Regions from separate parts of the Marinobacter sp. KM021 genome, predicted to be linked through region 4. Evidence: predicted binding sites of a transcription regulator. Region 4 holds the regulator's gene; each other region holds the start of a gene.
The links. The regulator FliA, encoded in region 4, starts transcription of late flagellar genes. The targets are predictions, from matches to a motif close to CTAAAGTTTNNNNNNNNNNNGCCGNTAA.

Region 1: RVM24_RS17825 (methyl-accepting chemotaxis protein) is a predicted target of FliA. The motif match lies at 6,443-6,470, and genes of this name have one in related genera.
Region 2: RVM24_RS07855 (methyl-accepting chemotaxis protein) is a predicted target of FliA. The motif match lies at 3,084-3,111, and genes of this name have one in related genera.
Region 3: flgM (flagellar biosynthesis anti-sigma factor FlgM) is a predicted target of FliA. The motif match lies at 4,130-4,157, and genes of this name have one in related genera.

What each region holds. Positions count from the first base shown of each region.
Region 1 is NZ_CP136129.1:3,819,588-3,827,157, forward strand. Features, by position in the region: gene RVM24_RS17800 (extracellular solute-binding protein) at 1-562, opposite strand, end outside; gene potC (spermidine/putrescine ABC transporter permease PotC) at 559-1,329, opposite strand; gene potB (spermidine/putrescine ABC transporter permease PotB) at 1,326-2,183, opposite strand; gene potA (spermidine/putrescine ABC transporter ATP-binding protein PotA) at 2,176-3,297, opposite strand; gene RVM24_RS17820 (TRAP transporter substrate-binding protein) at 3,428-4,498, opposite strand; gene RVM24_RS17825 (methyl-accepting chemotaxis protein) at 4,610-6,286, opposite strand; gene RVM24_RS17830 (CHAD domain-containing protein) at 6,520-7,570, shown strand, end outside.
Region 2 is NZ_CP136129.1:1,657,188-1,664,757, reverse strand. Features, by position in the region: gene RVM24_RS07870 (DUF1631 domain-containing protein) at 1-1,439, shown strand, start outside; gene ampD (1,6-anhydro-N-acetylmuramyl-L-alanine amidase AmpD) at 1,536-2,156, shown strand; gene ampE (regulatory signaling modulator protein AmpE) at 2,157-3,044, shown strand; gene RVM24_RS07855 (methyl-accepting chemotaxis protein) at 3,160-5,190, shown strand; gene RVM24_RS07850 (cob(I)yrinic acid a,c-diamide adenosyltransferase) at 5,223-5,780, opposite strand; gene RVM24_RS07845 (ketopantoate reductase family protein) at 5,806-6,690, opposite strand; gene RVM24_RS07840 (valine--tRNA ligase) at 6,695-7,570, opposite strand, start outside.
Region 3 is NZ_CP136129.1:1,294,711-1,302,280, forward strand. Features, by position in the region: gene RVM24_RS06065 (DUF7352 domain-containing protein) at 1-220, opposite strand, end outside; gene RVM24_RS06070 (LysR family transcriptional regulator) at 315-1,211, opposite strand; gene RVM24_RS06075 (hypothetical protein) at 1,221-1,397, opposite strand; gene RVM24_RS06080 (CheR family methyltransferase) at 1,401-2,228, opposite strand; gene RVM24_RS06085 (chemotaxis protein CheV) at 2,266-3,195, opposite strand; gene flgA (flagellar basal body P-ring formation chaperone FlgA) at 3,387-4,088, shown strand; gene flgM (flagellar biosynthesis anti-sigma factor FlgM) at 4,217-4,543, shown strand; gene RVM24_RS06100 (flagella synthesis protein FlgN) at 4,551-5,021, shown strand; gene RVM24_RS06105 (pilus assembly protein PilB) at 5,093-5,839, opposite strand; gene RVM24_RS06110 (peptidylprolyl isomerase) at 6,042-6,638, shown strand; gene mnmC (bifunctional tRNA (5-methylaminomethyl-2-thiouridine)(34)-methyltransferase MnmD/FAD-dependent 5-carboxymethylaminomethyl-2-thiouridine(34) oxidoreductase MnmC) at 6,644-7,570, shown strand, end outside.
Region 4 is NZ_CP136129.1:651,170-658,739, forward strand. Features, by position in the region: gene flhF (flagellar biosynthesis protein FlhF) at 1-557, shown strand, start outside; gene RVM24_RS03100 (MinD/ParA family protein) at 628-1,440, shown strand; gene RVM24_RS03105 (RNA polymerase sigma factor FliA) at 1,473-2,216, shown strand; gene cheY (chemotaxis response regulator CheY) at 2,376-2,759, shown strand; gene RVM24_RS03115 (protein phosphatase CheZ) at 2,780-3,565, shown strand; gene RVM24_RS03120 (chemotaxis protein CheA) at 3,586-5,679, shown strand; gene RVM24_RS03125 (protein-glutamate methylesterase/protein-glutamine glutaminase) at 5,724-6,890, shown strand; gene RVM24_RS03130 (flagellar motor protein) at 6,890-7,570, shown strand, end outside.

The DNA of each region.
Region 1 (7,570 bases), 1.4 Mb from region 4:
TTTCCTGCGGGTCAGTGCTGTTACCGGAATAACCCAGTACCCGCAGGCCCACATGGAACACTTCGCGCATGTCGTTGGTCAGCATGACACGGCCCTGGAAGCGCTCATCCCAGAGATCTGCCCAGGCCGTCACCTCGCCTTCCACGTCATCGGTGTCCACCGCGATGCCAGTGGTGCCCCAGAGATAAGGAATGCTGTACTGGTTGTCCGGGTCAATATCCAGGTTCACCAGATCGTCGTCCAGGTTACCAAAGCCTTCAATCTTGCTGCGATCAATGGGCATCAGGAGATCTTCCTGGCGCATTTTGCTGACGTAATAGGTCGAAGGCACAGCCAGGTCATAGGCAGCGCTCTCGTCCAGCAACTTCAGCCGGGCATACATGGCTTCGTTGCTGTCGTAGGTGGTGTAAACCACCTGAATACCGGTTTCCTCGGTGAACCTGTCCAGGACTTCCTGGGGCATGTACTCGGACCAGTTGTACAGGTTCAGCACCTGCGGGTCTTCAGAGCTACACCCGGTCAGGCCTATGGCCAGCATACCGGCCAGTGCCAGTTTCTTCATCGTCTACTCCTTAGCAATATCCATTGAGACAAGATCAACATGAACAGTGAGAACACCAGCAACAGCGTACCCAATGCATTCACTTCCGGCTTCAGCCCTACCCGCACCATGGAGTAGATGCGCAGGGGCAGAATTTCGTAACTCGGGCCGCTGACAAAGGTACTGACGACCACATCGTCCAGTGACAGTGTAAACCCCAACAGCCAGCCTGCCACCAAAGCCGGCATGATCACCGGGATCAGCACCGTGCGGGTCATGGTGAAATCGCTGGCACCCAGATCCCGCGCGGCTTCCGGCAGGCGTTCGTCAAAGCCGCTCAGGCGTGCCATGACCGTAATCACCACAAACGGCAGACAGAAGGTGACATGGGCCAGCAGCAACGACACATAGCCCAGTTTCAGGCCCACTAACAGGAACAGCGCCAGCAGTGAAATCGCCAGCACGATCTCCGGCGACATCATCACAATAAACAGCATGCCATTGAGCAGCTTCTTGCCCCGGAACCGGTACCGATGAAGGGCCAGGGCGGTGAGGGCACCAATCATGGTCGACACAGTGGCGGCAGACAACGCCAGCCACAGGGAGTTCCACATGGCCTGCACCATGGCCCGGTTATTGAACAGCGCCTCATACCAGCGCAGGCTAAGCCCACCCCATTCGTAACCGCTACGGGAATCGTTGAAGGAAAACACCACCAGCACGATGATGGGTACGTACAGCAGAACATACACCAGGGTCAGGTAGGTGCGGGGCAACCAGCGGCTCATACACCGTCCTCCCCGATCCGCCGCTTACTCAGGCGGTGAGCAAACATCAGAAACGCCATGGCCAGGGTCAACACGATGCTGGCGGCGGCGCCGAAGGGCCAGTTACGAGCATCCAGGAACTGGTTCTTGATGACGTTACCCACCAGCAAGTTGCGGGAGCCGCCGAGAATATCCGGCACAAAGAACAGCCCCATGGCCGGCAACAGAACCAACATCACACCCGCCAGCACTCCTGGCAGAGTCAGAGGCACGATCACGTGGATAAAGGTGGAAAGGCGGCCGGCGCCGAGGTCGTGAGAGGCCCGGAGCAGATCATCCCTCAGGTCATCAAATACCGCGTACAGCGGCAGTATCATGAAGGGCAGCAACAGGTACACCAGCCCGACAATCACCGCACCCTCGGTGTATAACATTCGCAAAGGCGCATCGATGACGCCCAACGACATCAGCGCATTATTAATTAGCCCATTGGTGGCCAGCAGCAGCTTCAAGGCATAGGTGCGCACCAGGGAGTTGGTCCAGAAGGGTACGATCAGCAGGAAAATCAGCAACATTTGCCGCTGCTTGCCAACCTTGGTCAGCGCCCAGGCGAAAGGATAGCCGATCAGCAGGCAGATCAGGGTGGTCATGGCCGCCATGTACAGGGAGTGCAGGAACACATCCAGGTACAGGGGGTTCATTAACTGCCGGTAGGCATCCAGGTTCAGGGGCAGGGACAGAAAGCTGCCTGGGTCCCGGGTCATCACACTGGCGCCCACCACCAGCAGGTTCGGGGTCAATACCAGGAACAGTAGCCAGCCCCAGACCAGCACCAGTACCGCCAGGCGAAACGGCTGCTGTGTGACGCTACTCATCCAGACTGGCTTCCGCTTCAGCTTCCGGGCTCTCCATGGGCAGCAGCCATTCCCAGCCGTCTACCCAGCTGACTTTCACCGGCTCACCCAAACGGTAGTCAAAGGTGGGGTCGTCTTCATCGAAAAATTCCGACGCCAGTACCTCGGTGCCGTCGTCCAGGTGAATAACCGAATCCAGGGTGCTGCCCTTGTAGTTCCGTTCCACCACCTTGCCGGCTACACCGTCGTCGTCATCCGGCGCCAGAACCCGTATGTCCTCCGGGCGCAACAGAACATGCAAAGGCTGGCCGTCAGCCACCGGGAAGTCGGGTTTGCGAAAAGTGCGTTTGAGGCCAAACACATCCACGGTAATGGTGTCATCGCCGTTGGCTTTGTCGATGCGGCCAGGGAAGAAATTGGTCTCGCCCACGAACCGGGCGGTGAACAGGTTGGCCGGCCGCTCGTAAACTTCTCTGGGCGTGCCCAGTTGTTGAACCAGGCCATCTTTAAGAACCACCACACGGTCCGACATGGACAGCGCTTCTTCCTGGTCGTGGGTGACGAACACAAAGGTAATACCCAACTCGCGCTGCAAGCGTTTGAGTTCTACCTGCATGGTGCGGCGTAACTTGTAATCCAGGGCAGACAGGGGCTCGTCCAGCAGCAGCATCTTCGGCCTTTTGACCACTGCACGGGCAATGGCTACTCGCTGCTGCTGACCTCCGGAGAGCTGATGCGGCTTACGCCGGGCGAAATCTTCCAGCTGAACCATGGCCAGAGCTTCCTCTACCCGCTGGCGAATCTCGTGCTTAGGGCGCTTTTCCATTTTCAGGCCATAGGCCACATTGTCGAACACCGACATATGGGGGAACAGCGCGTAGTTCTGGAACACGGTGTTGAGTGGGCGCTTCTCTGGCGGAGTGTGGGTCAGGTCCTGACCACCGAGCAGGATGGTCCCGTCATCCGGATGATCGAAACCGGCCATCAGCCGTAACAGGGTGGTTTTGCCACAACCGGACGGCCCTAACAGGGTAATGAACTCGCCATCAAGGATTTCCAGATCCAGCGAATCCAGTACTGCTTTGCCGTCAAATTGCTTGGAGAGATTGCTCAGTGATAGCAGTGTCTGTTTCATCGGCCCTGCCCAAAGAATGAGCGGCCTATTTTTCCAGAAACAGGGACAAACAGAAAGAGGCGTCGGGATAATCCGCAATCCCGGCGCCCCTTGACCTCAACTCATTCAGACACGCTTGCCAAACTCCTGCTCACTGGTCCGCAACGCTATCCAGATAGGCTTTGTCCGAAATGTTGGTCCAGGGCCGCACCTGGCTGAGGTAGTCGCGCTGGGAGGTGATGATTTCACGGGCCAGTTCGTCTTTCTCCGCGAACTCATCCAGTAAACGATTGGTGGTGTCACGCAAGGCGTTGATGACTTCCGGCGGGAACACTTTGTGGGTGACGTCCGGATAGTCCTCGGTCATGTGGCTCCAGGCAACACCGCTCTCATGGGTGCTCTGGATGTACATATCATAGGCTGCGGTGCGCATGGACACTCTCAGGATTTCCTGAAGGTCCGCCGGCAGCGAATCCCAGGATTTCTTGTTGATCAGGAACTGCACCTCGGCATTGGGTTCCTGCCAGCCGGAATAGTAGTACTTGGCGATCTGGTGAAAGCCCATCTGCAGATCCAGAGCCGGGCCAACCCATTCCACGGCATCAATGGTGCCCCGCTCCAGGGCTGTGTAAAGCTCGCCGGGCGGAAGGTTGGTGACGGCCACACCCAGCTCGGACATCACTTCTCCGGCAAAGCCCGGGGTGCGCATTTTCAGGCCTTTGAGGTCGTCCAGAGAGTTGATTTCCTTGCGAAACCAACCACCCATCTGGTTACTGGTATTACCACCCGGAAACGACAGCAGGCCGTAGGGCTCGTAGACCTTCTGCATCAGCGCCATGCCATCATCGTGATAGAACCAGGCATACATTTCCGGCGCGATCATGCCAAACGGTATGGTGGTGAAGTACATGGCATTAGGGATGGTGCCCTTGTAGTAGTAAGAGGCAGTGTGGCCCATGTCGTACTGACCGTTGCGCACCAGGTCAAAGATGCCAAAAGGTGCCTTGTGTTTGTTTGAGGAATCGATCCGGAACTTCAGGCGGCCGTTAGACATTCGCTCGGCCATGGCAGCCATGTTGCGAGGCGCCTCGCCCAGGATTTTGGAGTTTGGGCCCCAGGTTTCGGCCAGGCGGATGGTGTAGGTTTTCTCGGCCACCGTAAACGGGCTGGCCAGCAGGGCAACCATCGTAAGGGCCGCCACGAAGATTCTGCGCGTAGACATGGTGTTGGCTTCCATTGTTATTGGTTTCAGGGTGAAACGAACAAGTAATAGAAAGCCATGATAACCCTGGAGGCCGGCCACGCCAATGCGGCGGGCCGGTCCAGGGCATCCTCAGACTTTGAACTGCCCCACCAGCTCACGAAGATGCTCACCCAACCTGGCCAGCTCGTGACTGGCTTCGTTAGTCTGGGTAACACCGGTGTCACTGCGCTGGGCCGCATCAACAATGCGCACCACGTTCTGGTTGATTTCTTCGGCCACCTGGCTCTGCTGCTCCGCCGCGGTAGCGATCTGGGTCACTTGGTCATGAATCTGGGTCACCGAGGTCACAATGGTGTTCAGCGCACCGGTAGCGTGGTTGATCCGCTCGACGGTGGCTTCGGAACTTTTGCGGGAATGGTTCATTCGTTCAACAGAGGCCTTGGATTCGGCCACAAAGCCGTCAATCATTTCCCGGATCTGGTCGGCGGATTCCGCAGAGCGTTTGGCCAGTTGCCGGACTTCATCCGCCACCACCGAGAAGCCTCGACCATGCTCACCCGCCCGAGCCGCTTCAATGGCCGCGTTAAGGGCCAGCAGGTTAGTCTGTTCGGTGACCGCATGGATCACATCCAGAACCTGCTGGATATCATTGGATTTCTCCGCCAGGGCGTTGATGCTGGCCGCTGTGCTCTCCATCTCTTCCGACAGCTGGTTGACTGCACCCTGCGCGCTGGTGATGGTTTCACCACCTTCGCGGGCCATGCGGTCAGCGTCCGAGGCCGCACTTTCCACTTCATTGGCATTGCCAGAAATCTGCTGGATGGTGGCTGCCATTTCATTGATCGCAGAAGCAATCTGGTCCGTTTCCGAGCCCTGTTCCTGAACCGACTGGCGGGTTTCGTTGGCTACCCGGCTCAACTCTTCGGCGGCCGAGGCGACCTGATCGGTGGTGGAGCCCACTTCGCGAATGGTGTCCTGAATCTTGATCACAAAATGATTGAACCGGCGGCCAAGTTCCGCCAGCTCGTCTTTGCCATCCTCCGGCAAACGCTGGCGCAGATCGCCATCACCATCGGCAATTTCCTGCATGATATTGCTGACTTTGTTCAGTGGCGCTGTCACAGTGCGGCCAATCACCAGGCCGATGATCAGGGATACGACAACCACGATAACCGTCACCAACAGGATAAAGCCCATGGCCGCCGCTATGGCCGAATCGATTTCCTTGCGCGCCTCGACCAAAACACGCTCGATGTCGGTTACGTAGATACCAGCGCCGATCATCCAGTCCCAGCCCGGGATGATGCTCGAATAGGACACTTTAGGCTCCACCTCTCCCGAGGCGGGGTTTGGCCAATCATACCCATAGTAGCCATCGGTTCCTGCAGCTGAGAACAGGTCCCGAACCAGTTTCTGAGTGGTGGGGTTGGTCGTCGGCCCCTCAAGGGAAGGGTCCGGAGCATAGGCCAGATTTTCCAGATTACGAGCATAGGCGAAGACGTAGTTATCCTGCCCGAATGTAATGGAGCGAAGCCTTTGTCGGGCTTCCTCCCGAGCTTCCCTGTCGCCCAATCCGGAGTTGTTCTTCACTTCCATGACCACCGCGCGGGCCGTTTCCACAACATTCTTCAAGCCTTCCTTTCGGGCATCCAGCAGTTCCTCCTCCAGGCGCTCCAACTCCGCCTCTCCGTTTGCACGAATCTGGCTGGCGGTGATCCAGGCAATGGTACCCGCCGTAACAAGAACTGGGACCAATACGCCAATTAGAAGGCGAGCTCGGATAGTCAGGTTACTCAAGAATGTCATGGTTCTGCTCCGGGTTGTCTACTCAGGCCTCGGGATTATCCACAGTGCCACTCACAAGGCTGTTCCAGTTTGTTAACGCCTGTATACCGATACAGAAGTACAAACATGTCGACTTTATTGCCAGGCCTTTTGTATCAAGCCTTCCAGATAGTTCGGGTATCGACCGTCATGTAAACGACTTGAGCCTGTGTCAGACTAAAGTTTCATGTCAGCTGTGCCGGGGAGAACCCACCGTGAAGCATCTTTTTCTCATCCGCCATGCCAAGTCCAACTGGGATAACGAAAGCCTCAGCGACAAGGACCGCCCGCTCAATCCCAGAGGCGAGGAACAACTGGCACCACTGGGGCGGGCACTGCGGCGTTATGGGGCCATGACCGGAGAAATTCACGCAAGTCCTGCCCTGCGCGCCCAGCAAACACTGAAGGGCATCCTCCCCGGTTCACCTTCTGACGTGCAGGTTTACACTGCCCCGGAACTCTACACTTTTGACTACCGCCGTCTATTACAGTGGCTGCAGACCTGCGGCGATCAGGTGCAGACACTGGCCATTGTCGGGCATAACCCGGCGCTTCTGGAATTGGCAGCCAGCCTGGTGCCACAGGCGCCATTCGAACTTCCCACGGCCAGTTTTATTCACATCCGGCTACCGATCAAACACTGGCGCAAACTCGGTAAACAGGAGGGGCGGCTTGAAACCTTTCTGACCCCGGTGGACTTCAGTTATGAGGCTTTCAAACGCAAGAATAAGAAACGGCACAAGAACGCTGGCAAAGCGACGATCAAAGACACTCCGTCAGTGCTTTTGGGGCAGGCCGAGAGTCTTACCCAGTTACATCGGGGGGTGATGCTCGGCCTGGACGATGAGTTTCTCCACCAGTATCGCATTGCCCTACGTCGCAGCCGCGCCGTGGCCGAATCCCTGGCCGAGGTGACCGGAAACAAATCACTGAAGAGCCACATTTCCCACCTGAAACGACACGCCCAGGCCACGAGCAACCTGCGGGACCTGCACGTATTCAGCCAGGATCTGCCGCCGCTATGCAGTGACCAGCCAGAACTCCTGCGGGCACTGGAGCAATGGGTCTGCGCGCGGGTGGACAAGGAACAGAAAAAACTGGCGAAACGGCTTGCAAGCAAACGTTACCGGCAGAGCCTGCACAGCTGGGAAGACGAGCTGCAGTCACGGCAATTCCGCAAACTGATCGACAAACTCAGTACCAGGGACATTCAAAAAAGCGTTGACCACCGGCTACGAATGTTCAACCGGAAAACCGCAGAACTGC
Region 2 (7,570 bases), 1.0 Mb from region 4:
CACTCGATACTGGCGGGTTGATGGCCCGGCTCAGTGATCTGCAAGGTTCTCTCACCCAGGTATCCGGGGCAGAAGTGGTGCCATTGCGCCAGCAGATTGTCTCGGTCCTGCAGGAGCCGGGCGGCAAGAAAGCTACTTTGGGCCAGGTGGACGGCGATGTCGTCAATCTCGTCTCGATGCTGTTTGATTTCATACTGGAAGATCGGCAATTACATCCGGTGATGAAGGCGCTGATCGGGCGCTTGCAGATTCCGGTCCTGAAGGTTGCCCTGAGCGATCGTAATTTCTTCAATCGTGGCGGTCATCCGGTTCGCAAATTGTTGAATGAACTCGCACTGTCGGCCATTGGCTGGTCCGAAAAGCGCCAGGGCATGCGGGACCCGCTCCGGGAAAAAATTGAAGAAGTGGTTGATCGTGTCCTGAATGAGTTCACCGACAATGTCGAATTGTTCGAGGAGTTGCTCAAGGATTTCGGGCACTTTATGGATCTGGACCGGCGCCGTCGTGAGCTGGTTGAGCAGCGTCTTCGGGACGCTGAGGAAGGTCGGGCTCGCCAGGAACGTGCAAGCCAGGCGGCCACCAACCTCATTCAGGAAGAAACAGCCGGCCGTGAAATACCAGCTGCGGTGATGCAGATTCTCAGCGAGCCCTGGACTCGTTACCTGCAATGGGTGGTACTGCGTCAGGGCGAAGAAAGCGAGCAGTGGCAATCCGCCTGCGCGGTAACCGAGCGACTGATCTGGAGTGTGGACCCAAGGCCGGTATCGGATGAAACCCGCTCTGAGCTGCTTCGAGCAATACCGGAGGTGGTCGAGGACCTTCGCAGTGCTTTGCAGGAAATTTCCTGGGACCCGTTCTCAACCGACGCTGCCATTCGTGACCTGGAATTGGCTCATGTTGATGTTTTCCAGAAACTGGTAACAGCTCCGGTCAGTGATGTCGAGAAGGCGCCGGAAGACCCTGCCCTGGCCGAAGAGGAGCTGGATCAGCCGGAGCAAATGCTGGCGCCACCGGAACCTCCGGTGGATGCCGGTGCCCCAGAGGAAATCGCGCAATCTGAAACCGAACCGGTCGTGGCGGAGAGCGTTCAAAGTGACGCGCAGCCGGCAACGGAAGCGCCGGTGGCTGCTGAAGAAGCGCCGTCTGCCTCGGTTGTTGCGGCGGAATGGTTGGCCCGGGCAGATCAGCTCAGGGTTGGCTCGTGGATCGAGATGGTGCGCGATGATAACCGTGTTCGCTGCAAACTGGCGGCCTTCATAAAGGCAACCGGAAAGTACATTTTTGTTAATCGCAGCGGCGCCAAGGTGGCAGAGTACCATCGGGATGATCTGGCGGTGGCGCTGCAGGACGGCGTTATTACGCTTCTGGACGACGGCCTGATTTTTGATCGGGCGCTGGAATCCATCATCGATAACCTTCGCCATAGTCGAAAGGATTGAAGGCGCGAATCCGCACCGTTCCATCCATAGCATCCACCGTCGCTTTGTGATTCAATCGATTGAACATCATAAAGCGACAGTGGATACGCCTTGCCAATCTCTGACCCTTTCAATCACGACAACAAGCATAACAACGACTCCCTCTCCAGCCAGGCTGAACAGTTAAGGCTGACCGGCCGTTACCCTGGCAGCCGATGGGTGCCCTCGCCGAATTTTGGTGCAAGGCCTGAGGGCTCTGCCATTTCCCTGCTGGTGGTTCACAACATCAGCCTGCCTCCCGGGCAATTCGGGGGAACGGAGATTGAAGACTTTTTCTGCAACCGGCTTGACCCAGCCGCCCATCCCTATTTTGAATCCATCGCCGCCATGCAGGTCTCCGCTCATGCCCTGGTGCGTCGCGATGGTTCAGTGGTGCAGTTTGTCAGTTGTTTGGACCGGGCCTGGCATGCCGGCCGGTCCTGTTTTGACGGCCAGGAAGAGTGCAACGATTTCTCTATCGGTATCGAACTGGAGGGGGCAGACGATGTTCCCTATACGCCCGAACAGTACCGGACACTCGCAGACATGGCGCGGTTGACCATGATGGCCTGGCCCGAAATCAGCACCGAGCGCATTACCGGCCACAGCGATATTGCGCCTGGCCGGAAAACTGACCCTGGTCCAGCGTTCGACTGGCGGTATTTTTCCCGGCTGTTGGCCCATGAGGAGATCGCCTGAATGGTGTTTGTCGTGTTTCTTTTGGCCTACCTTATTCGGCGTCAGCTGGATAGCCGGAACCGGCTTGATGGCGACGTGCTTTGGCGTGCCTGGTTTCACCGGGGCGCGAAAATTCAGGCCGGAAAGGAGGATGCCATTACCTCCGGGCTGATCTGGGTTCTGCTGCCCGGACTGGTGTTGGTGGGCGTTGTGTGTTTGCTGGAATGGTATGGATTCAGGCTGGCGGCCTATCCGCTAGAGCTGATCGTGCTGGTGTTGCTGATGGGCGCGCCGGGTTGGCGGCATCAGTTACGTGACTATTCGGAAGCCTGGAGTCGGGGCGACATGCAGGCTGCCTGGCGACATATCCAGAACCGGTTGCCACCGGAAGAGCGGGGCGCCGCGCTGTCACCAGAGGCCATGCATCTGTCGTTATCCAAGGCTCTGGTGATCGGGGTTTTCGAGCGGTTCTTTCTGGTGGCTTTCTGGTATGTGGTGGGTGGAATAGGTGCTGCCCTGGTTGCCCGAGGCCTGGTGGCGTTGTCTGAGCAATGGCCGCAGCAAGCGGCCCGCGCCCGATTCCGGACTCTGGCCAACCTGGCCAGCTGGATTCCTGCTCGCCTACTGTCCTGCACGCTGGGGCTGGCCGGTGATCTCGCGGGCTGGTCGAAGGAGGCGAAGAAAGTCCTGCCCGGTTTTGGAAGAAAAACCTCGGAAGTCCTCATGATTTCCGCAAACGGGTCGTTAACCGGTTATGCGCTTGATCCAGCCCAGTTTGCGCGGTTGCACCCGGATGAGTGGACAAGTTTTGGCGGGCGTAGCCTGGCGGCCATACGGGGATTGTTGAACCGGAGCATGCTGGTGTGGATCTGCGTTGCCGCGTTGCTGGTCATTGCCGGGGTGGTCTGAGGAGTGTCATAAAACATTACAGAATAACACTTAAAGGTGATTAAGTTTTTCCGACCTTGGGCGATAATCAAACAAAGAATAAAGATTCAGTTATTAGAATCAGCGAGAGGGCGCCGTGAAATATTTGATCAATCCAGCTGTTAGCCTGATGAATCGGTTGCCCATGGTCTACAAGTTCAGCCTAATCAGCATCTTGTTCCTGGGCCCGATCATTGTCCTGTCGTGGTTGGTTATTTCCAGCCTCAATCAATCCGTTCAAACCATGACTCGCGGTATCGAGGGCCTTGCCGAACTTCGCAAGGTAGACCAGCTGTTGTCTTCGTCTATGGCTTACCGCGACTACCAGGCGCCGGGTGTGCTCAAGGATGAAGACGAACTCCTGGGTAAGGCAGGTGAGGCTGCCGAGCTGATTGATGGCCTGCTTTCAGACCTTGCGGGGAACAACCGCTCGTTCGATACCTCTGGTTCCTGGAAGGATCAGGTTCTGGCCTTGCAGGCGGAGTGGGAGCAACTGAAGCAGGACGACAACTACCAGGGCAACATAGACCCTCAGTTCAAGTATTACCACGAGTTTGTTCAGAAGGTGCTGGCCCTGTTGCCGGCTACGATTGAAATTTCGGGACTTGGACAAGACGCCTCGCGGGAAAATTTGTTGCTGCTTGGGCTGGTGCGTAATGCGCTGCCTGAGGCGAGGACCGTTGTTGGCAGGGCCCGATCTTACGGTATCTTTGCCCTGGTGGATGGCCAGGTGGGTTATAACCTGAGCGAGATTTTGAATGAAATCTATGACCAGCTGACCAACCGCAGCTCCCTGTTGTCGCCTGCCTTGTCGGTTGCGGTTGAAACCTCTCCCAAACTTTCAGGCAGAGCCGGCGGCGCTGTGACGCGGGTCGATGAAAGCCTGATGGCGCTGCGCGAGCAGCTGGACCTGAACATCATCACCCCGATGCGTCTGGAACAGCCCTGGCAGGAATTTGACGCCACCGTATCCTCCCAGCTGGACTACTACGATTCACTCAATGACAGCATTTTCAGTGTGGTTTCCGGCAACCTTGAACAGCGACTGCAGCGGGAGACCGGCCAGCGCAGGTTGATTGTAGGGGCTCTGATCGGCGTGATGCTTCTTGTGGTGTACCTCTACATTGGCTTCTTTATGTCAGTAAGAACCGCCATCAACCGGTTTAGTGAGGCAGCTCGCAGCGTCGCCGCTGGTGATATGACGGCGCACATCCAGCTTAACAATCGTGATGAGCTGGGCGAGCTGACCACCGAATTCAATAATATGACGGACCGGATTGCCGAACTGATCCGCTCTGTCAGCGGGACCACGAATGATGTTGACAGTCAGGCGGTGAGGGTTAATGAGACTGCAGCAGCCAACAGTGAAGCGGTTGCCCGCCAGATGGAAGAGACCGGCCAGATAAACGAAGCCATGGGGCAGATGGTGGAGGCGGTCAACGAGGTGACTGAGAGTGCCCATCGGGTAGCGGACAGCGCCGGTAGCGCAGAGCGTGATACCGAGACGGGCCGACAGGTTGTGGCGGCTACCGTGCAAACTATTAACCGTCTTGCGGAAGAAATCGCTGGTGCGGTAGCGGTGATAAACAGGGTCAGTTCAGACAGCGACAACATCAGCCAGGTATTGGTCGAGATCAAGGCCATAGCCGAGCAGACCAACCTCTTGGCTCTGAACGCGGCCATTGAAGCGGCCCGGGCCGGTGAACAGGGTCGGGGTTTTGCGGTGGTGGCTGATGAGGTGCGTTCACTGTCTCAGCGCACCCACAAATCGACTGAAGAGATTGAGGGTATGATCTCGCGGCTGCAGGGTGGTGTTAAAGAGGCGGTTTCTGCCATGACCTCCAGCCACGATGCCACGGAGCAAACGGTTCAGAAATCCGGCGAGGTGACAGAAGCCCTGGACCGCATTGCTTCGGGTATCTCCGAGATTGTCGACATGAGCCACCAGATTGCTCAGGCCGCAGAAGAGCAGTCTGCGGTGGCCAAGAATGTGAATGCCAACGTGGAGCGTATCGGCGAATTGGGGCAGAGCACCGCTTCCAACGCCGAAGAGACGCTGGCGTCTTCCCGCCAGATGTCGGAGTTGACGGCATCGCTTCAGCGGCTGGTAGAGGCGTTCAAGGTATAAGGCAGTTGCCTCTGATCAGAAAAATCCGGCCCTCAGAGGCCGGATTTTTTTTGTTCCCAGAGAATTTCCTGGCTGCCATCCCGGCGGGCCAGCACGCGGGCAATGACAAACAGTAGGTCAGACAGCCGGTTCAGGTAGTGACGGGACGCGGTATTGATGGAATCTTCGTGGCCCAGCGCTACCACCACCCGCTCCGCACGACGGCAAACGGCCCGGGCCAGATGGCATTGTGCGGCTGCAGGACAACCTCCGGGCAGAATGAAGTTCTTCAATGGCGGCAAGCCGGCATTATGCTCATCCAGGGTCTGTTCCAGCCAATCAATATGGTCGTCGCTGATGACCTTGCTGCCAGGGATGGCGAACTCGCCGCCAAGATCAAACAGGTGGTGCTGAATCCGCCGGAACGTCTCGATCAGGCTGTCACCGGCTGGTAGCGTTTCAATCAACACTCCGATGTGGCAGTTAAGTTCATCCGCCATGCCCATGGCTTCCACGCGCTGGGCATTCTTGGCGATGCGGTTGCCATCGGCCAGGCCGGTAGAGCCGTCGTCACCGGTGCGGGTGTAGATCTTAGACAGGCGGTTGCCCATGAATTGTACTCCCGTTGATAAATGATCAGTTCAGTTGTTGTACCTGTTCGGTGAGCATTTGGTTCACCGGTGTTGCAATGCCGTGCTGCTGGCCAAGCCTGGCCAGATAACCGTTAATGAAGTCGATTTCCGTAGGGCGCCCTGCGAGCGCATCTGCGCGCATAGAGGAGGTGTTGGCGGCGGTTCTGCGGGCCACCGCCTCAATGCTTTCGCGCAGAGCTTCCGGCGTATGTTCCGGTTGCCCGGCGGCAGCCAACAGGTGGCTGATTTCCCTGCACAAGGGGTTAATCCACTGTTGGTAAAACGGTCGCTCCAGTATCTCGCCGTTGGGGCAATCCAGTACGGCGGTAAAGGCGTTGATGCCGGCGTTGATCACCAGTTTCTGCCAGAGTCGGCCAAGTATGTCCTGTTCAGGGTGAACCTCAAGGCCGCTTTCGGCAAGTTGCTGCGCAACCCGGCCCACCAGAGGCTGCCCTACAGTGTTTAAAGCACCTACCCAAGTGGCGCCACGGCCCGCGTGAACCGTCAGGGCTGGCTCCGGACGGTTGGCGCCCTCGGTGGTGGAGGCGGCCAGCACCGGGCGTTGCGGCCAGGTTTCTGAAACCTGCTGTTGGCTGCCCAGGCCGTTCTGGAACAGCACAATGGGTGTCGAACTGGCAATCGAGGGCAGGGCATCTTTGAGGGCTTCGAGGGTATCGCCGGCTTTGGTGGTCACCAACAACAATTCAGGTGACTGACCGCGTTGTAGCCAGGGAACAGTGACGCTGAAGGATTCGCCTTCAAGGGGTTGAAAACGGTAGCAGGCGGGGTCGGGCGCCTTGCCCGGGCGGGGCACAAACGCTACCTGCCCGGCAGGTAGCGTTGCGGCCCAGAGCCGGCCCATGGAGCCGGCGCCGAGGATGGCAATCATGGCCTTACATGGCCTCGATTTCAGCCCGTTGTGCGCTGAGCCGCTGCAGGCTGCCTTGCGCATCCTTCAGCTTCTCCTGCTCTTTCTCGACCACTTCAGCCGGGGCCTTGGCGGTAAACTTCTCGTTGTTCAGCTTGCCTTCCAGGCGGCCGATTTCCTTGTTCAGGCGCTCCAGTTCCTTGTCCAGGCGCTTGAGCTCGGCATCTTTGTCGATCAGGCCGGCCATGGGCACCAGCACTTCCATTTCGCCCACCAACTGGGTGGCGCTCATGGGAGCCTTGTCGCCCTCGAACCATTCCAGTTTCTCCAGCTTGGCCAGGGATATCAGGAACTGGCGGTTGGCGTTGAGGCGGCGCTCATCATCAGCATTGCCGCCTTTCAGTAGTACCGGAACCTGTTTGGCCGGAGAGATGTTCATTTCGCCACGGATGTTGCGCACGGCCAGAATAACGCCCTTGAGCCATTCGATATCGGCAGCGACTTCCGCATCCTGCTTGCTGGCATCTGGCTGCGGGTAGGGTTGCAGCATGATGCTGTCGCCCTGTTTGCCAGCGAGCGGCGCAATGCGCTGCCAGATTTCCTCGGTGATGAACGGCATCATCGGGTGTGCCAGGCGCAGTACAGCTTCCAGCACGCGAACCAGGGTACGGCGGGTGCCGCGCTTGGCCTCGGCACTGGCGTTGTCGTCGCTCAGGGCCGGCTTGGACAGTTCCAGGTACCAGTCACAGTATTCGTTCCAGATGAACTCGTACAGAGCGTAGGCGGCCAGGTCGAAGCGGTACTGGTCCAGGTGGCGGATGACCTCCTGCTCGCAGTGCTGCAGCTCGCTGATGATCCAGCGGTCGGCCAGGGATAGCTCCACCGGCTCGTCGTTCACGCC
Region 3 (7,570 bases), 640 kb from region 4:
CCAGGTACTCATAGGCATCTGGCACCGGCTCGCCGGACATTGCAACCCTGAACTGCCGCTCCACCATCGGGACCGTAACACTCAGAGGCTGCTGCACCCAGAGAAAAACAGCCTTCTGGGCGACCAGATACTCGCACCGAACCACTTTGCATCCCTCACGTAGGGACAACGTGGTCGGCTCTTTTCCAGGCTCAAGACGGAACTTGTGAATGGTTTTCATGGCGATACTCCTTCAGAGGTTGCCAGACACAATTCCATCATGCACCGCCAAAGACTTCGAGAAAATAAGATTTATTGAGCAAAAATCATCGATATTATCGAGGTAAATCAAAGCCGCTACAGATTGCCCGCACACCTTCATGGGCAACCTTCCGGCTTCGGGTGATGGCGTACAGTTGATCGGTTACCGCTTTGACAGGCGCAATTTCCTCCACCTGATATTGGCGGCACACCTCCTCCTTGATTGCCGTTGGCGCCGCAAACACGCCCAACCCTTCCCGCCCGAACACTTTGATAAGCGCACTGTCGTCTACCCGGGCCACCAGGTCCATCCTGACATTGCTGATGGTCAGCCAGTTCATCAGCTTCTGGAAATACGGCGCGTCCGTGGCGTTGGCCAGCAAGGGCTGATGATTGAGAGAGGCCGGAAAGTCGTCCCGAAGCCGCCCAGCCATCTCCGGGGCGGCAAACAAACTGATGGTAGACGATGTCAGGGGATGAACCGCGAAGCGATCTGTGACCGCTTCGGTCTGAGGCATACGGTCTGTCAGCACGACATCCAGTTCTTTGCGTTTGAGACTGAGAAGCAAATCTTCGGCGCGGCCTGTTCGGCAATCCAGGTTGACTCGCCTGTTCAGCTTCAGGGCCGGCTGCAATAACTGAAAAGCAATCAGCTTATGAATAGACGCCGAAACGCCGGCCGCCAATCTCAGCGGGCGATCAGCGGGGGCCAAACGCAAGGTTTCAGACAGCTCCCCAGTCAGTGCAAAAATGTCGTTGGCGTAGGACTGAACCAATTGCCCCAGTTCGGTCAGGACCAGACGCCGCCTTTCCCGGCTGAACAACTGCCCTCCGACTGATTCCTCGAAAGTGGCAAGCTGGCCACTCAGGGTTTGCGGCGCAAGATCGAGCAGCTCGCTGGCTTTGGCAATCGAGCCCTCACGGCTGATGACCCAGAAATAATAGAGGTGCCTGAGATTAAGCTGATCCATGACGTAAACCTACAGATAATGGTGAAAGCTGATACCGCTGGCCGCTAGCAATCCGACCGGCAAGGTGGCCAGCTCTGGCGCAGGTGCCAGCAAACGCCCCTGGATGGAGCCGATGAATACGATAAAAGGCGCGGTGCACATGGCCAGCGCCTGGGCAGCCACCAGCACCCAGACATTCAATGGCATGAGTTATTTCTTCCTGTAGATAATGCCGGGGTGGCACTGAACCATCTCGTACAGATCAGGAAGGCCGTTCAACGATTCAGAGGCGCCCAGAATGAGATAGCCACCGGGGTTGAGAGCCCCGTGCAATCGAGTAAGGATGTCTTTCTTGAGGTCCGCGGAAAAATAGATCAGTACGTTTCGGCACATGATGATGTCGAACTTGCCAAGCATGTACCGCTCAAGCAGATTGAGTTCCTTGAACTCCACCATGGCCTTGATTTGCGGCTTTATCTGCCAGCCACCGTTGGCAGAGGGCGTAAAAAACTGCTTCTGCCGCTCTGGTGACAGCCCACGACCGATGGCGATCATTTCATATTCGCCCCGCCGGGCCACTTCCAGGACGCTTTTGGAAATATCCGTTGCGGTAATTTTTACGTCCCGCAACTTCCCGGGCCGGTTGCGCCGGAACTCATCCACAACCATACCTACCGAGTAGGGTTCCTGTCCTGTTGAGCACGCAGCAGACCAGATGCGAAGCGGTTGAAGCGAATTGCGCTCGGCGAACTCCGGCAATAGCTTGTCCTGAAGGATACGAAATGGGTGGTTGTCCCGAAACCAGAGGGTCTCGTTGGTGGTCATGGCATCGATAACCAGCTCACGCAGGCCGCTGCGCCCCACCCGCTTCAAGCGATCGAGAAGCTCACCCAGTGAATTCAGGTTGTTTTCCTCAAGAATCCTGCGTAGACGGCTCTTCACCAGGTACTGCTTGTTGTCACCCAAAAGAATGCCACAAGCGTCCTGCAGGAATGTCTTGAAGGCTTCGTATTCCTGAGGCGTAATTTCCGCTTTCATTGGATCTCTATCGTGGGTAAGTCCATGAGCCGAGGCATCAGTTCTGGTCAATAATTTCCATTACCCGCTCGGCAAGCTCGTCCGGGCTGAATTTCGCCATGAAGTCATCGGCACCGACCTTCTGAACCATCGCCCGGTTAAAGACACCACTCAGGGATGTATGGAGCATCACATACATGCCGCTGAGCGCCGGATTCTCTTTGATTCTGGTAACGAGGGTATAACCGTCCATCTCCGGCATTTCCACATCGGAAATGATCAACGATAAGTGGTCTCGGGCACTGGAACCATCCCCCGTGATCTCCTTGAGATAGTTCAACGCCTGTTTGCCGTCATTCTTTGTGACCACTTCCATTCCAATCGCGGTCAGGCAGCGCTCGATCTGGCGCCTCGCCACAGACGAATCATCAACAACCAGTACCGGCAAATGTCCGGGCACACGCTCGGCGCTGCGAGTTTTCAGCTCTTCGGTGACATCTTCCCTGAGCGGAGAAACTTCTGCAAGAATCTTTTCTACATCTATGATTTCTACAAGTTTGTCATCAATCTTGGTGACCGCCGTCAAGTACACATCCTTGCCAGCCCCCTTGGGTGGCGGGAGGATATCTTCCCAGTTCATATTCATGATCCGGTCGACACCAGTCACCAGAAAGCCCTGAGTTTTGCGGTTGTACTCAGTAATGATCACAAAGCTTGTTGTCAGCTCTTCCTGTGGAATGCCTGCCATGCCTATGGCCATGCTCAGGTCGATGATGGGAATGGTCTCGCCACGGATATGGGACACGCCCCGAACCACCTGGCGGCTATTAGGAATCGATGACAATTTCGGGCATTGAAGGACCTCCTTCACCTTGAAAACGTTAATCCCGTATAGCTGCCGCCCCCGCAAACGGAACAACAACAGCTCAAGCCGGTTCTGACCAACCAGCTGCGTACGCTGGTTAACGCTGTCCAACACCCCTGCCATAATTTTATACTCCCGGCATGCCGAAGACCGGCACAGAATTTGCTCAAACAATACTAACTGCTTGTTTACGCGAATCTGGGCCAAAACATTGACGCCCAGCATCCAATTAGGGTTAACGGCTCCGATGGCGTTTTCCTTAACGGAATTCTTGTAAATGCGCCTAACTGACAGCATAGGACAAAGCCGTGCAGATGCGAACCATCTTTTTGGCGACCTTTTGCCTATATAACCTGGGCCTGAATGCGGTCGCTGCGGCCACCACCGCAAGCGAGATACGCGATGCCGCCGGTCAATTTATCGAAGCCTGGGCCGACCAGCAGCGCCAACAACAATACGAGGTGAACTTCACTGTCGGCAGCATCGATAGCCGGCTTAGCCTGGCTGCTTGCGAACGGGCACTCGAAACCGCATTTACCAATGACCCCCTCAGGACGACATCGCCATCGGTAATGGTGTCCTGTGCCGGGGAGCGGCCATGGCGGATGTTCGTCACAGCCAGTGTCGAAGTACACGGCCCTGCCCTTGTTGCGGCTCGGCCTTTGGCCCGCGGTGAGCGCATCAGCGGTGAACTGTTGCAGGAAAAGCAGGTGCAGATCAACGCCAGCCGCAGGGGCATTCTCACGGATATTGAACAGGTATCCGGCATGCTGGTGAGGCGACCAGTTAATGCAGGGTCGGTGCTGACGCCGGACCTGCTCGAAGCTCCCAATGCCGTTGAGCGGGGCGATCATGTTATCATCACCGCCAAATCCGCGGTGTTCTCGGTCAGTTCCCGAGGCAAGGCCCTGGCCAGTGCCAGTGTCGGCGAGCAAGTGATGGTTGAGAATCTGCAATCAGCACGCACGGTTCGGGCAACGGTCACGGCTCCTGGCCGGGTGGAAATTGCCATGTAACGGCAAATCCGTGCCCAGCGGCAAATTTTTTCCGTTTTATTCTAAAGGTCGGCTAAACGCTGCCGATAAGCAGACATAAACTCGATTCCGCCACCTCTGAAGGTGGCCACAGGCAAGCAGGTACCCTTATGTCAGTTGACTTAAATGGAATTGGCCCCGGCCAGGTCAACACCACCAGAACCACGGCCGACAAAGCAACAGGCAGCCAGAGTGCGCCCTCCACGGCTGGAGAGCAGGCAAAGGCTCAAAGCACGGCTGCACGCGGCGACAACGTCAGTCTCAGTAATCAGGCCAAAAACCTGAAGCAGCTGGAACAGAAACTGGGCGATTACCCGGAAATGGACGACGACCGCATTGCGCAGATTCGCGCAGCACTGGAAGATGGCACCTACAAAATTGATGCAGAGAAACTGGCCCAGAAAATGCTTGAGATGGATAAAAGCATTTTCGGGTGAGTAAAACATGGCTGCAATCATTGAATTGAAGACCCTTCTCTCAGAAGACATCCGCCAGCTTGAAACCCTGGCGGATCTTCTCAACCAGGAAAAACAACTCCTGGCGTCCTCCGACATCGCTCCGCTCCAGGAAATCACCACTCAGAAAAACAACATCCTGACGGATATCCGTGAGCGTGCGAAACAAAAGATCCGCCTGTTGGTGAACATGGGGTACCGACCGGATGCCGGCGAGCCCTCCAGATTTATCCGTGCCGGTGGCATGGAAGACCTGTACCAACTCTGGAAAACCGCCGATGGGCGCCTTCGTGCTTGCCAGGAACTGAACCAGAACAACGGTCGTGTTGTCGGACACCTTCAAAAACGCCTGACGAGGCTCACGGACATCTTCCGTGGCGCCTCTGCCCAACAGAAGCTTTATGGTGCCAAGGGCGAACAAACCAGTGTATCCAGCGGCAACATTCTAGCCAGCGCCTGACCGACCCGGCAAACAAAAACGCCCGGATGGGCTATCCGGGCGTTTTTCGTTAGACTCACCTTACCCGTGCATTAACGGGTGTAGATCGTCATCTGGGAATCCGGATGAAACCGTATGTTGTGAATGCTGACGTTCCCCATGGATGGACTGTGATTGCCACTCACGCGGATGTTGTCCATCCGGATCTCCTCAATCCGCTCGGGAAACGCCAGCCTCAGGGCGCCATCCTCTCGAATGGAATAGCGGGGCTCACCCTCCCTGTAGTGAACACCAGAGATGGTCAGATCGGAATCGAGGAAACTGAGCACTGGCACAAAAATGTTGGCGGCCAGCTTGATTCCCTCTACTGAGTCGAGTCCGGCGAGTTCCGGATCATCAACCGCACCGCCAGCATTTCCCGGCATTGCGGCAACCGTTTCAATACGCTCCAGCAAGCCCACACTGCTTTGAGCCGTTACGCCGGCCATATCGCTGTCAGACAGAGGCGCAAAGTCCCCCTTTTCATATAACTGACCGGCCTGCGCAGGCAGGGATGCCGCGCTGGTATTGCCGGCCGCCAGCGACACCAACGGCTGAAACGGCAACGTCACCATGGTAACCAGCGCTGCCGCATTACGATAACGGGCCTGGTGTTTGAGAACACGATGCAGTTCTTTTTCAGTCACCCAGCCAGCGGCGATCAACACTTCGCCCAGGCGCTGCCCGGTTTCCCGCTGCAACAACAACGCCTCGTCCAGCTGACCTTCCGACAAATAGCCGCGATTGATCAACAACCGGCCAAGCCGGGACTTTTCTTCAAACCCCTTACGGATTCTCACTAGGCTCCTCCTGCATTCAGAGTGATCACCGTACAACCAGGCCCGGTATTGATAATGATTAAAGCGTAGCCCAATCCCCTGGCCTACGCTGTTCTGATTTGCACTTATTCAGGTAAGGATCTGTTAAGATCTTCGCTAATTTTGTTCTATCCGGATTGTCTCAGGATTCCTGATAACAACTGAAACTGTGAGAGCCTCTGAAATGACAAATATCGTAAAACCCGTATCAACTGTGATGTCCGTCCTGTTTGCCGCCATCGCAGCCCTGATGCTGGCCACTCCGATTCAGGCCGAAGAGCTGCCGAAGGTTCGCTTTGTTACCTCTGAAGGGGCCTTTGAGCTTGAGTTGCGCCCTGACGTAGCCCCCAAAACCGTGGAGAATTTCCTCTCCTATGTCGAAGACGGATTCTACGACGGCACGATCTTTCACCGGGTGATTCCCGGCTTTATGATTCAGGGCGGCGGATTTACCGAAACCATGGCCCGCAAACAGACCAAAAACCCCATCGTTAACGAAGCCTCAGCAACCCTGCCTAATCTTCGGGGCACCGTGGCCATGGCCCGAACCAGCTCCCCAAACTCAGCAACCTCTCAGTTCTTTGTTAACGTCGCCAAAAACGATTTCCTGAATGCTGGTGTGCGTGGTGCGGGCTACGCGGTCTTTGGCAAGGTCACCGAGGGTATGGGCGTGATCGACAAGATTGCCGGCGTACAAACCGGACATCGCCAGGGCATGGCGGATGTTCCGGTTCAGGCTGTCGTCATCGAGAAAGTGACTCTGGTTAACACTGAAGACTGAGCACCATGCATTCCCCCTGCCTGCCGCCGGCCATGGAGCCGGCAGAACTTGTCTGGCGCGACGGCGTGCCCGAATCCACCCGGTTTGGAGACGTATATTTCAGCAGGGACGACGGCCTGGCAGAAACCCGGCATGTTTTTATCGGGCATAACCAGTTGCCGGAGCGGTTCCAGCAGGTACCAGACGCCAGCCACTTTGTGATTGCTGAAACCGGTTTTGGCACGGGCCTGAATTTTCTCGCCGCCTGGGCGGAATGGTTAAAGTGGCGCTCGGCCGATGACAGCGCCATTCTGCACTTTGTGTCGGTAGAGCGATTTCCCCTGCGCCGTCAGGACCTCGAAAAGGCCCTGTCGTACTGGCCCGAGCTAACCCCCCTGGCAGCGGAGCTTATCGAACAGTACCCTCCACTGATCAAGGGCACTCATCGGCTGGTGCTGGCCGGAGGTCGGGTTCGGCTTACCCTGTATTTTGGAGATGTCCTGGACGCCTGGAAGGATCTCACTTTTACAGCCGATGCCTGGTTCCTTGACGGCTTCGCCCCGTCGTTAAACCCGGACATGTGGCTGGACGACGCCATCGGGCTGATCACAAGCCACAGCAAACCCGGAACGACCCTGGCCACGTTTACCGCCGTTGGCCGTGTGCGCCGCAGCCTTGCAGAGACTGGCTTCGAGATCGCCAAAGTCCCTGGCTTTGGCCGCAAGCGGGAAATGCTTGCAGGTATTTACGCGCCGGGGAATGCGACTAAACAAGAGGCGAAAACTGGCACGGTTGCCATTATCGGTGCAGGAATTGCCGGCACCCTGCTCGCCCGCAACCTGGCGGAACGGGGTGTTCAGGTGCTGCTGCTGGACAAGGCGCCCCACGCCGGTTCTGCGGCATCTGGCAATCCCCAGGGCGCGCTCTATGTAAAACTTGGCGTGGAGTACAAC
Region 4 (7,570 bases):
AATATGTACTGGAGCACGGGCCGGATTCCCTGGCTTTGGTCACCACCGATCGCTACCGGGTGGCAGCCCATGAACAGCTGTTTGTGTTTGGCCGTATCCTCAATGTTCCGGTCCGGGTTGTGGACGAGAGTCATTCCCTGGATGACATTCTGGACGAATTGTCAGACCGGCACCTGGTTCTGATTGATACTGCCGGGCTGACCAGCTCGGATCGCGGTTATCAGGAACAGCTGGCGGAGTTGGCCCGGAGCGATCACAATATCCGTACCCATCTGGTCGTGTCTGCCACCAGCCAGCCGCGCATCATGAAATCCGTGTGGCATTGCTATAAGATGGCAAACCTTGCAGGCTGCGTGATGACCAAAATTGACGAAGCGCTGACACTGGGTGAGTCTTTGGGCTTTGTCATGGAAACCGGCCTGCCAGTGGCATGGTATACCGATGGCCAGAAGATTCCCGAAGACCTGCACCGGGCAGAGGCCATTCCTCTGGTGCGGTTGGGCGTAGAACGCCTGAAAACAATGCAGCACGGCCAGGCCGTTGCAGAAGGGGCCTGAGGCCCGGTGGTACAGCCGGTGCGCTGCCGTTTGTGCCCACACAAGAACGCAGTAAGAGACTGATAACAGTATGAGCAGACCACATCCGGTTCAGGTGATTGCGGTTACCGGCGGCAAGGGCGGTGTCGGCAAGAGTAATGTGTCCGTCAACCTCGGTATCGCGCTGGCCCAGAAAGGCCGGCGGGTGGTGTTGCTGGATGCAGACCTTGGCCTTGCCAATATCGACGTGCTGTTGGGCATTACCGCCAATCGCAATCTGCAGGATGTGCTCAGTGGCGAGTGCGACCTCAAGGACGTTCTGGTCAACGGCCCGGGTGGTATCAAGATTGTCCCCGCATCGTCCGGCACCCAGCGTATGACCCAGTTGAGCCCGATGGAACATGCAGGGCTGATCAACGCCTTCAGCGAGCTGGGTGACCAGATTGATGTGCTGATTGTTGACACAGCAGCCGGTATTTCCGAGTCGGTCGTCAGTTTCCTGCGGGCCTCCCAGGAATTGCTGCTGGTGGTGTGCGATGAGCCTACCTCCATTACCGATGCCTATGCCCTGATCAAACTGATGAATCGCGACTACGGCACCAACCGTTTCCGTATTCTGGCGAATCAGGTGCGAAATGAGCAGGAAGGCCGGCATCTGTATGAAAAACTGACCCGTGTCACCGAGCGTTTCCTTGATGTAGCACTACAATATGTAGGTATCGTGCCTTACGACGAAGCCGTCAAAAAAGCCGTTCAGCGGCAGCGGGCCGTTCTGGATGCCTATCCACGGGCTAAGGCGTCGCTGGCGATCCGTGCCCTGGCAGAGAAAGTGGACAGCTGGCCGCTGCCATCATCGCCAAGAGGGCATCTGGAGTTTTTCGTGGAGCGGCTCGTCGAAGTCTGATCTGAATCCAGTCCTATAAGAAAACCGGATACATGACATTGGCGAAAAACCTGGGAATCTACCATCAGGCTGGCGCAAAAGGCCCCTCTCAGCTGATTGAGGAGCATGCGCCGCTGGTCAAGAAAATCGCCCTTCATCTGATGGCCCGTTTGCCGGCCTCGGTTCAGCTTGAAGACCTCATGCAGGCCGGCATGATTGGCCTGCTGGAAGCTGCACAACGCTATTCCACCGGCAAGGGTGCCACCTTTGAAACCTACGCAGGCATTCGTATCCGCGGTGCCATGGTGGATGAAATCCGCAAGGGCGACTGGGTTCCCCGCTCCGTTCACCGCAATGCCCGCCGTATCGCGGCAGCCATCAAAACGGTTGAAGACCGCACCGGGCGCGAGGCCCAGGATGTCGATGTTGCCGAAGAGCTGGGCATTGACCTGTCGGAATATCATGCGTCCCTGGCAGACGCCAACAGTGGCCGACTTTTTAGCCTTGATGAGCTCAATGAATCCGGAGAGCTGCCGATAGAAGAAACAGAGGCCAGCGATAATCCCCTGGATGGCATTGCATCAAATGCATTCCAGAAAAGCCTGGCAGAGGCAATCGAAGAGCTTCCTGAGCGAGAAAAGCTGGTGTTGAGCCTCTACTACCAGGAAGAGCTCAACCTGAAGGAAATCGGCGCGGTGCTGGGCGTCAGCGAGAGCCGGGTCAGCCAGATTCATAGCCAGGCGGCCCTTCGTCTCAGGGGGCGGTTGTCCGATTGGCGGGAAGACGAGCCAGAATAAACCGGGCCGGCGCTGACCGCGCGGCGCGTAACTGTGTAGATTTTGGTAACCGGCGCTTTACAACGCGGCCAAACACCACACAATAAGCGGTTAAAGCAGCGGCCTGCTAGACTTTCAAAAGGCTTAATGAAATCCGGGTGTTACTGACTGGAGGTCCCATTGGACAAAAACATGAAAATTCTCATTGTGGATGACTTTTCCACAATGCGGCGAATCATCAAGAATCTGCTGCGCGATCTTGGCTTCACCAATACGGATGAAGCGGACGATGGCAACACTGCATTGCCCATGCTCAGGAGCGGCAAGTACGACTTCCTGGTGACCGACTGGAACATGCCTGGCATGTCGGGTTTTGATCTGCTCAAGGCGGTGCGGGCAGACGAGAACCTGAAGAACCTGCCGGTGCTGATGGTAACCGCGGAGGCCAAGCGTGACCAGATTGTGGCGGCGGCGCAGGCCGGCGTTAACGGGTACGTCGTCAAACCGTTTACCGCTGCCGTTCTCAAGGAAAAGATTGAGAAGATCTTCGAGCGAATCCAGTAACCAGAGGTCGGATGGCTGTCATGACTGACAAGAACGAGAACCATCAGGGCCTCGACCCGGAGGTAACCGAAAAGCTCCAGCAGCAAAGCTCCGAACTGGCCGAATGCATCAGTTCCGGCGATTACGCCCGTGCGATGTCGGTGATCAACGAGCTTAGTGAAGTTCGCGACCAGAGCCTCTATCGGGAAGTGGGGCGGTTGACCCGGAGCCTGCACGAGGCTATCCGAAATTTTCAGATAGACGCCCGCAGTGCCGAGCAGAAAGAAGCCTTGTCCAAGATGTCCGATGCCTCGGATCGGCTGGCCTACGTTGTCCAGATGACCAGCCAGGCGGCCAATCGCACCATGGACCTGGTCGAAGAAAGCATGCCGGTGGCGCATACCATGCGCGACGAAGCGACCGCCCTGCGAGACGAATGGCAGCGGTTGCGCCGTCGGGAAATGGAGCCGGCAGAATTCCGGGAGCTGTACGGCCGCATTGATCGCTTCTTTGCGGGCCTGGCCACAGATTCCGATACCCTGTACAGCAACCTGTCAGAAATCCTTCTGGCCCAGGACTTCCAGGATCTTACCGGGCAGGTTATCCAGAAAGTAACGGCTCTTGTGAAAGAAGTCGAAGAGAACCTGCTTGGCCTGGTGGTGATGGCCAGCCACGTGGACCAGCTCACCGGCACCGTGCACCAGATTGAAGAAAAAGAAGAATCGGCCGAAAAAGGGGTAGGGCCTCAGATCAAGGCTGAGGAGCGTGATGATGTAGTTTCGGGGCAGGACGACGTTGATGACCTGTTATCCAGTCTCGGTTTCTGAACGATTATAGAGGGTGACGCATGGCGTTTGATGCCGACGAAGAGATCCTGCAGGACTTCCTGGTTGAAGCCGGCGAGATTCTCGAAAAGCTGTCCGAGCAGCTGGTAGATCTTGAGCAGCATCCGGATGACAGCAACCTGCTCAACGCCATCTTCCGTGGTTTCCACACGGTCAAGGGCGGTGCCGGGTTCCTGCAGCTCGAAGCGCTGGTCAACTGCTGTCACTCTGCGGAAAATGTGTTCGATATCCTCCGCAACCACAAGCGCAAGGTCACCTCCGAATTGATGGACGTGGTGCTGGAAGCTCTGGACCACGTCAACGCCATGTTTGATCAGGTTCGTAACCGTGAAGAGCCGACTCCGGCTCCGGACGAATTGATCGCTGCGCTGGATGAACTTGCCAAGCCGGAAGGCGACACGGCAGCGCCGGCACCGGCAACGCCAGAACCCGAACCTGCCGCCGGTGCGGGCAATGATTCCGGCGATATTACCGACGAAGAGTTTGAGCAACTGCTGGATGCCCTGGCCGATGAAAAAGGTGCAGAGCAACAGCCGGCGGCCGCACCGGAAAACACCTCCGCCAACGACGCCGGGTCAGACGGCGACGAGATCACCGACGACGAATTTGAAGCCCTGCTGGACCAGTTGCATGGTAAAGGCCAGTTTGCTGGCCCCCCGGTTGTTGAAAACGACACCCCGCCGGAGCCGGAACCAGAAGAGCCGGAAAAATCATCCACTGGTGATGATCTGATCACCGATGACGAGTTTGAAAACCTGCTGGATGAGCTGCATGGCAAAGGCAAGAGCCCTGGTGCGGCCCCCGCAGCGGAGACCAAACCTGAGCCTGCGGCCAAGCCTGAGCCAAAGAAGCCGGAACCAAAACAACCGGAACCCGCCAGGCAGGAAGCCAAGCCGGCAGCCCCCTCCGCCCCGGCAAGAGATGCGGCGCCCGCAGCCGAGACCACCGTGCGGGTGGATACCAAGCGCCTTGACGACATCATGAATATGGTGGGTGAGCTGGTACTGGTCCGTAATCGCCTGCAGCGCCTGGGCTCCGAGAGCGAAGATGAACATATGCACAAGGCGGTCGCCAACCTCGACGTGGTGACCACCGATTTGCAGGCGGCGGTCATGCAGACCCGCATGCAACCGATCAAAAAGGTATTCGGGCGCTTCCCACGGGTGGTACGAGACCTGGCCCGAGGGCTGAAGAAAGAAATCAACCTGGTGATGCACGGGGAAGAAACCGACCTGGACAAGAACCTGGTCGAAGCGCTGTCCGACCCGCTGGTTCACCTGGTCAGAAACTCCGTTGATCATGGCATTGAAATGCCAGAGGTGCGGGAAAAGGCCGGTAAGCCCCGTGCAGGCACTGTGACCCTGTCTGCGGAACAGGAGGGGGATCATATCCTGCTTTCCATCTCTGACGATGGCGCGGGTATGAACCCTGATGTTCTGCGCCGAAAAGCGGTGGAGAAAGGACTGTACGACCAGGACGCCGCAGATCGACTGACCGATAACGAGTGTTTTAACCTGATTTTTGCCGCCGGTTTCTCGACCAAGGAACAGATATCCGATGTTTCTGGCCGAGGCGTGGGCATGGACGTGGTGAAAACCAAGATCGGCCAACTTAACGGCCAGATCAACATCGTGTCTGAACAGGGCAAGGGCACCAGCATTATTATCAAGGTGCCGCTCACCCTGGCGATCATGCCTACGCTGATGATCATGCTGGGCGATCAGTCTTTCGCCTTGCCCCTGGTGAACGTGGTTGAAATTTTCCATCTGGATCTGTCGAAAACGAACATCGTCGATGGCCGGGAATGCATTGTGGTGCGTGACAAGGTATTCCCGCTGTTCCACATCAAGCGCTGGCTGGTACATGGCGCGGCTGGTCAGAAAGAGCCGGAAAACGCCCATGTGGTGATTGTGGCCATGGGTACAAAGCAGGTCGGGTTCGTGGTGGACCAGCTGATCGGCCAGGAAGAGGTGGTGATCAAGCCCCTGGGGCGGGCGTTACAGGGTACGCCCGGTATGGCCGGGGCCACCATCACCGGTGACGGCCGCATTGCCCTGATTATTGACGTACCCAGCCTTCTTCAACATTACGGTTAGCGGTACCGGGGCAGATAACATGCAGGATTGTTTAGGAGAAATGGATGACAGTTTCTGTCCTGGTCGTTGATGATTCAGGGTTCTTTCGCAAACGGCTGACGGAAATCCTCACGGCCTCGGGGCAAATTGAGGTTGTTGGTGCGGCAACCAATGGCCGTGAAGGGGTGGAGCTGGCCGAAAAGCTGCGCCCTGATGTGATTACCATGGACTACGAAATGCCCGTGATGGATGGTATTTCGGCGGTTCGTGAAATCATGAAAAAGCACCCGACCCCGGTGTTGATGTTCTCATCTCTGACGTATGAGGGTGCGCGGGTTACTCTGGATGCCCTGGAAGCCGGGGCAGTGGACTTCCTGCCCAAGAACTTCGAGGAAATTGCCCGGGATACCAGCCAACTTCAGAAAATCCTCATCGATCGGATTCTTGACGTGGCCGGCAGCAAGCCCAGCGGTCGTTCTGCGGCCCCGGCTGCACGCCCGGCAGCTCCGCGTCCCGGGGTTACGCGCCCGGCTGCCCCGCAGCCTCCAGAGCGGCCCGCCAGACCGGTAACCCGCGACCGCTCAGCCCCGGCTCCAGTCCAGCCAGAGCCGACCCGCGAGCCGGAAACTCCAAGACGGCCCTCCCGGAAAGCCGCACCAAGACATTACAGCTTGGTTGCAATTGGCACTTCCACGGGAGGACCGGTTGCGTTACAGAAGGTCTTGACCGCGCTGCCGGCCTCTTTCCCGGCTCCCATTGTGCTGGTTCAGCACATGCCTGCCAGCTTTACCCCGGCTTTTGCCGAGCGCCTGAACAAACTTTGCCGTATTCAGGTCAAGCAGGCCGAAGATGGCGATATCCTGAAGCCTGGCCATGCCTTGTTGGCGCCTGGCGGCAAGCAGATGATGATCGAAAATCGTGGCGGTCAGGCGAGAGTCAGGATCCTGCCGGGTGACGAACGGCTGAATTACAAACCCTGTGTGGATGTCACTTTCGGTTCTCTTGCCCGAAGCTTCCCGGGGAAAACCCTGGGCGTCATCCTGACGGGAATGGGAGCAGACGGTAAGGAAGGCTGCCGGATGATGAAGCAGTCTGGCTCAGTGGTCTGGTCCCAGGATGAGAAATCCTCGGTCATCTACGGCATGCCCATGGCCGTTGCCAAGGCCGGATTGAGTGACGAAATCCTGCCGCTTGATGAAGTTGGCCCCCGGCTGGTTGAAGGCGTGAGCTGATGGATATTCTGAGCCTGCTGGGTATCATCCTTGCGTTTGTAGCCATCCTGGGTGGCAACCTGCTGGAAGGTGGTGCGGTCGGGTCCCTGTTCAACGGGCCCGCCGGGCTGATTGTGGTTGGGGGCACACTGGCGGCCACCATTCTGCAAACCTCCTGGCCCATGCTCAAGCGGGCCATGGCGCAGATTCGCTGGGTATTCGTACCGCCCTATATCAGCCTGGAAGATGGTATTGGCAAGGTCATCGACTGGAGCGTCAAAGCTCGTAAGCAGGGTTTGCTGGGCCTTGAAGGCCTGGCAGAGCGGGAGCCGGAGAAATTTGCCCGCAAGGGGCTGCAATTGCTGGTTGATGGCGCTGAGCCGGAAGCCATCCGCAGCATTATGGAAGTGGATCTGGAATCCCGTGAGCAGCGGGATCTTGAGGCGGCGCGTATCTATGAAGCCATGGGTGGTTATTCGCCGACGATCGGTATCATTGGGGCGGTCATGGGCCTGATTCAGGTGATGACCAACCTTGAAGACCCGCAGTCTCTGGGTAGCGGCATTGCCACCGCGTTTGTAGCCACCATCTACGGCGTGGCCCTGGCCAACCTGCTGTTTTTCCCTGTCGCCAACAAGTTGCGAAGTATCGTCAAGGAACGTACCCGCTACGAAGACATGATGATCGATGGCATCATCGCC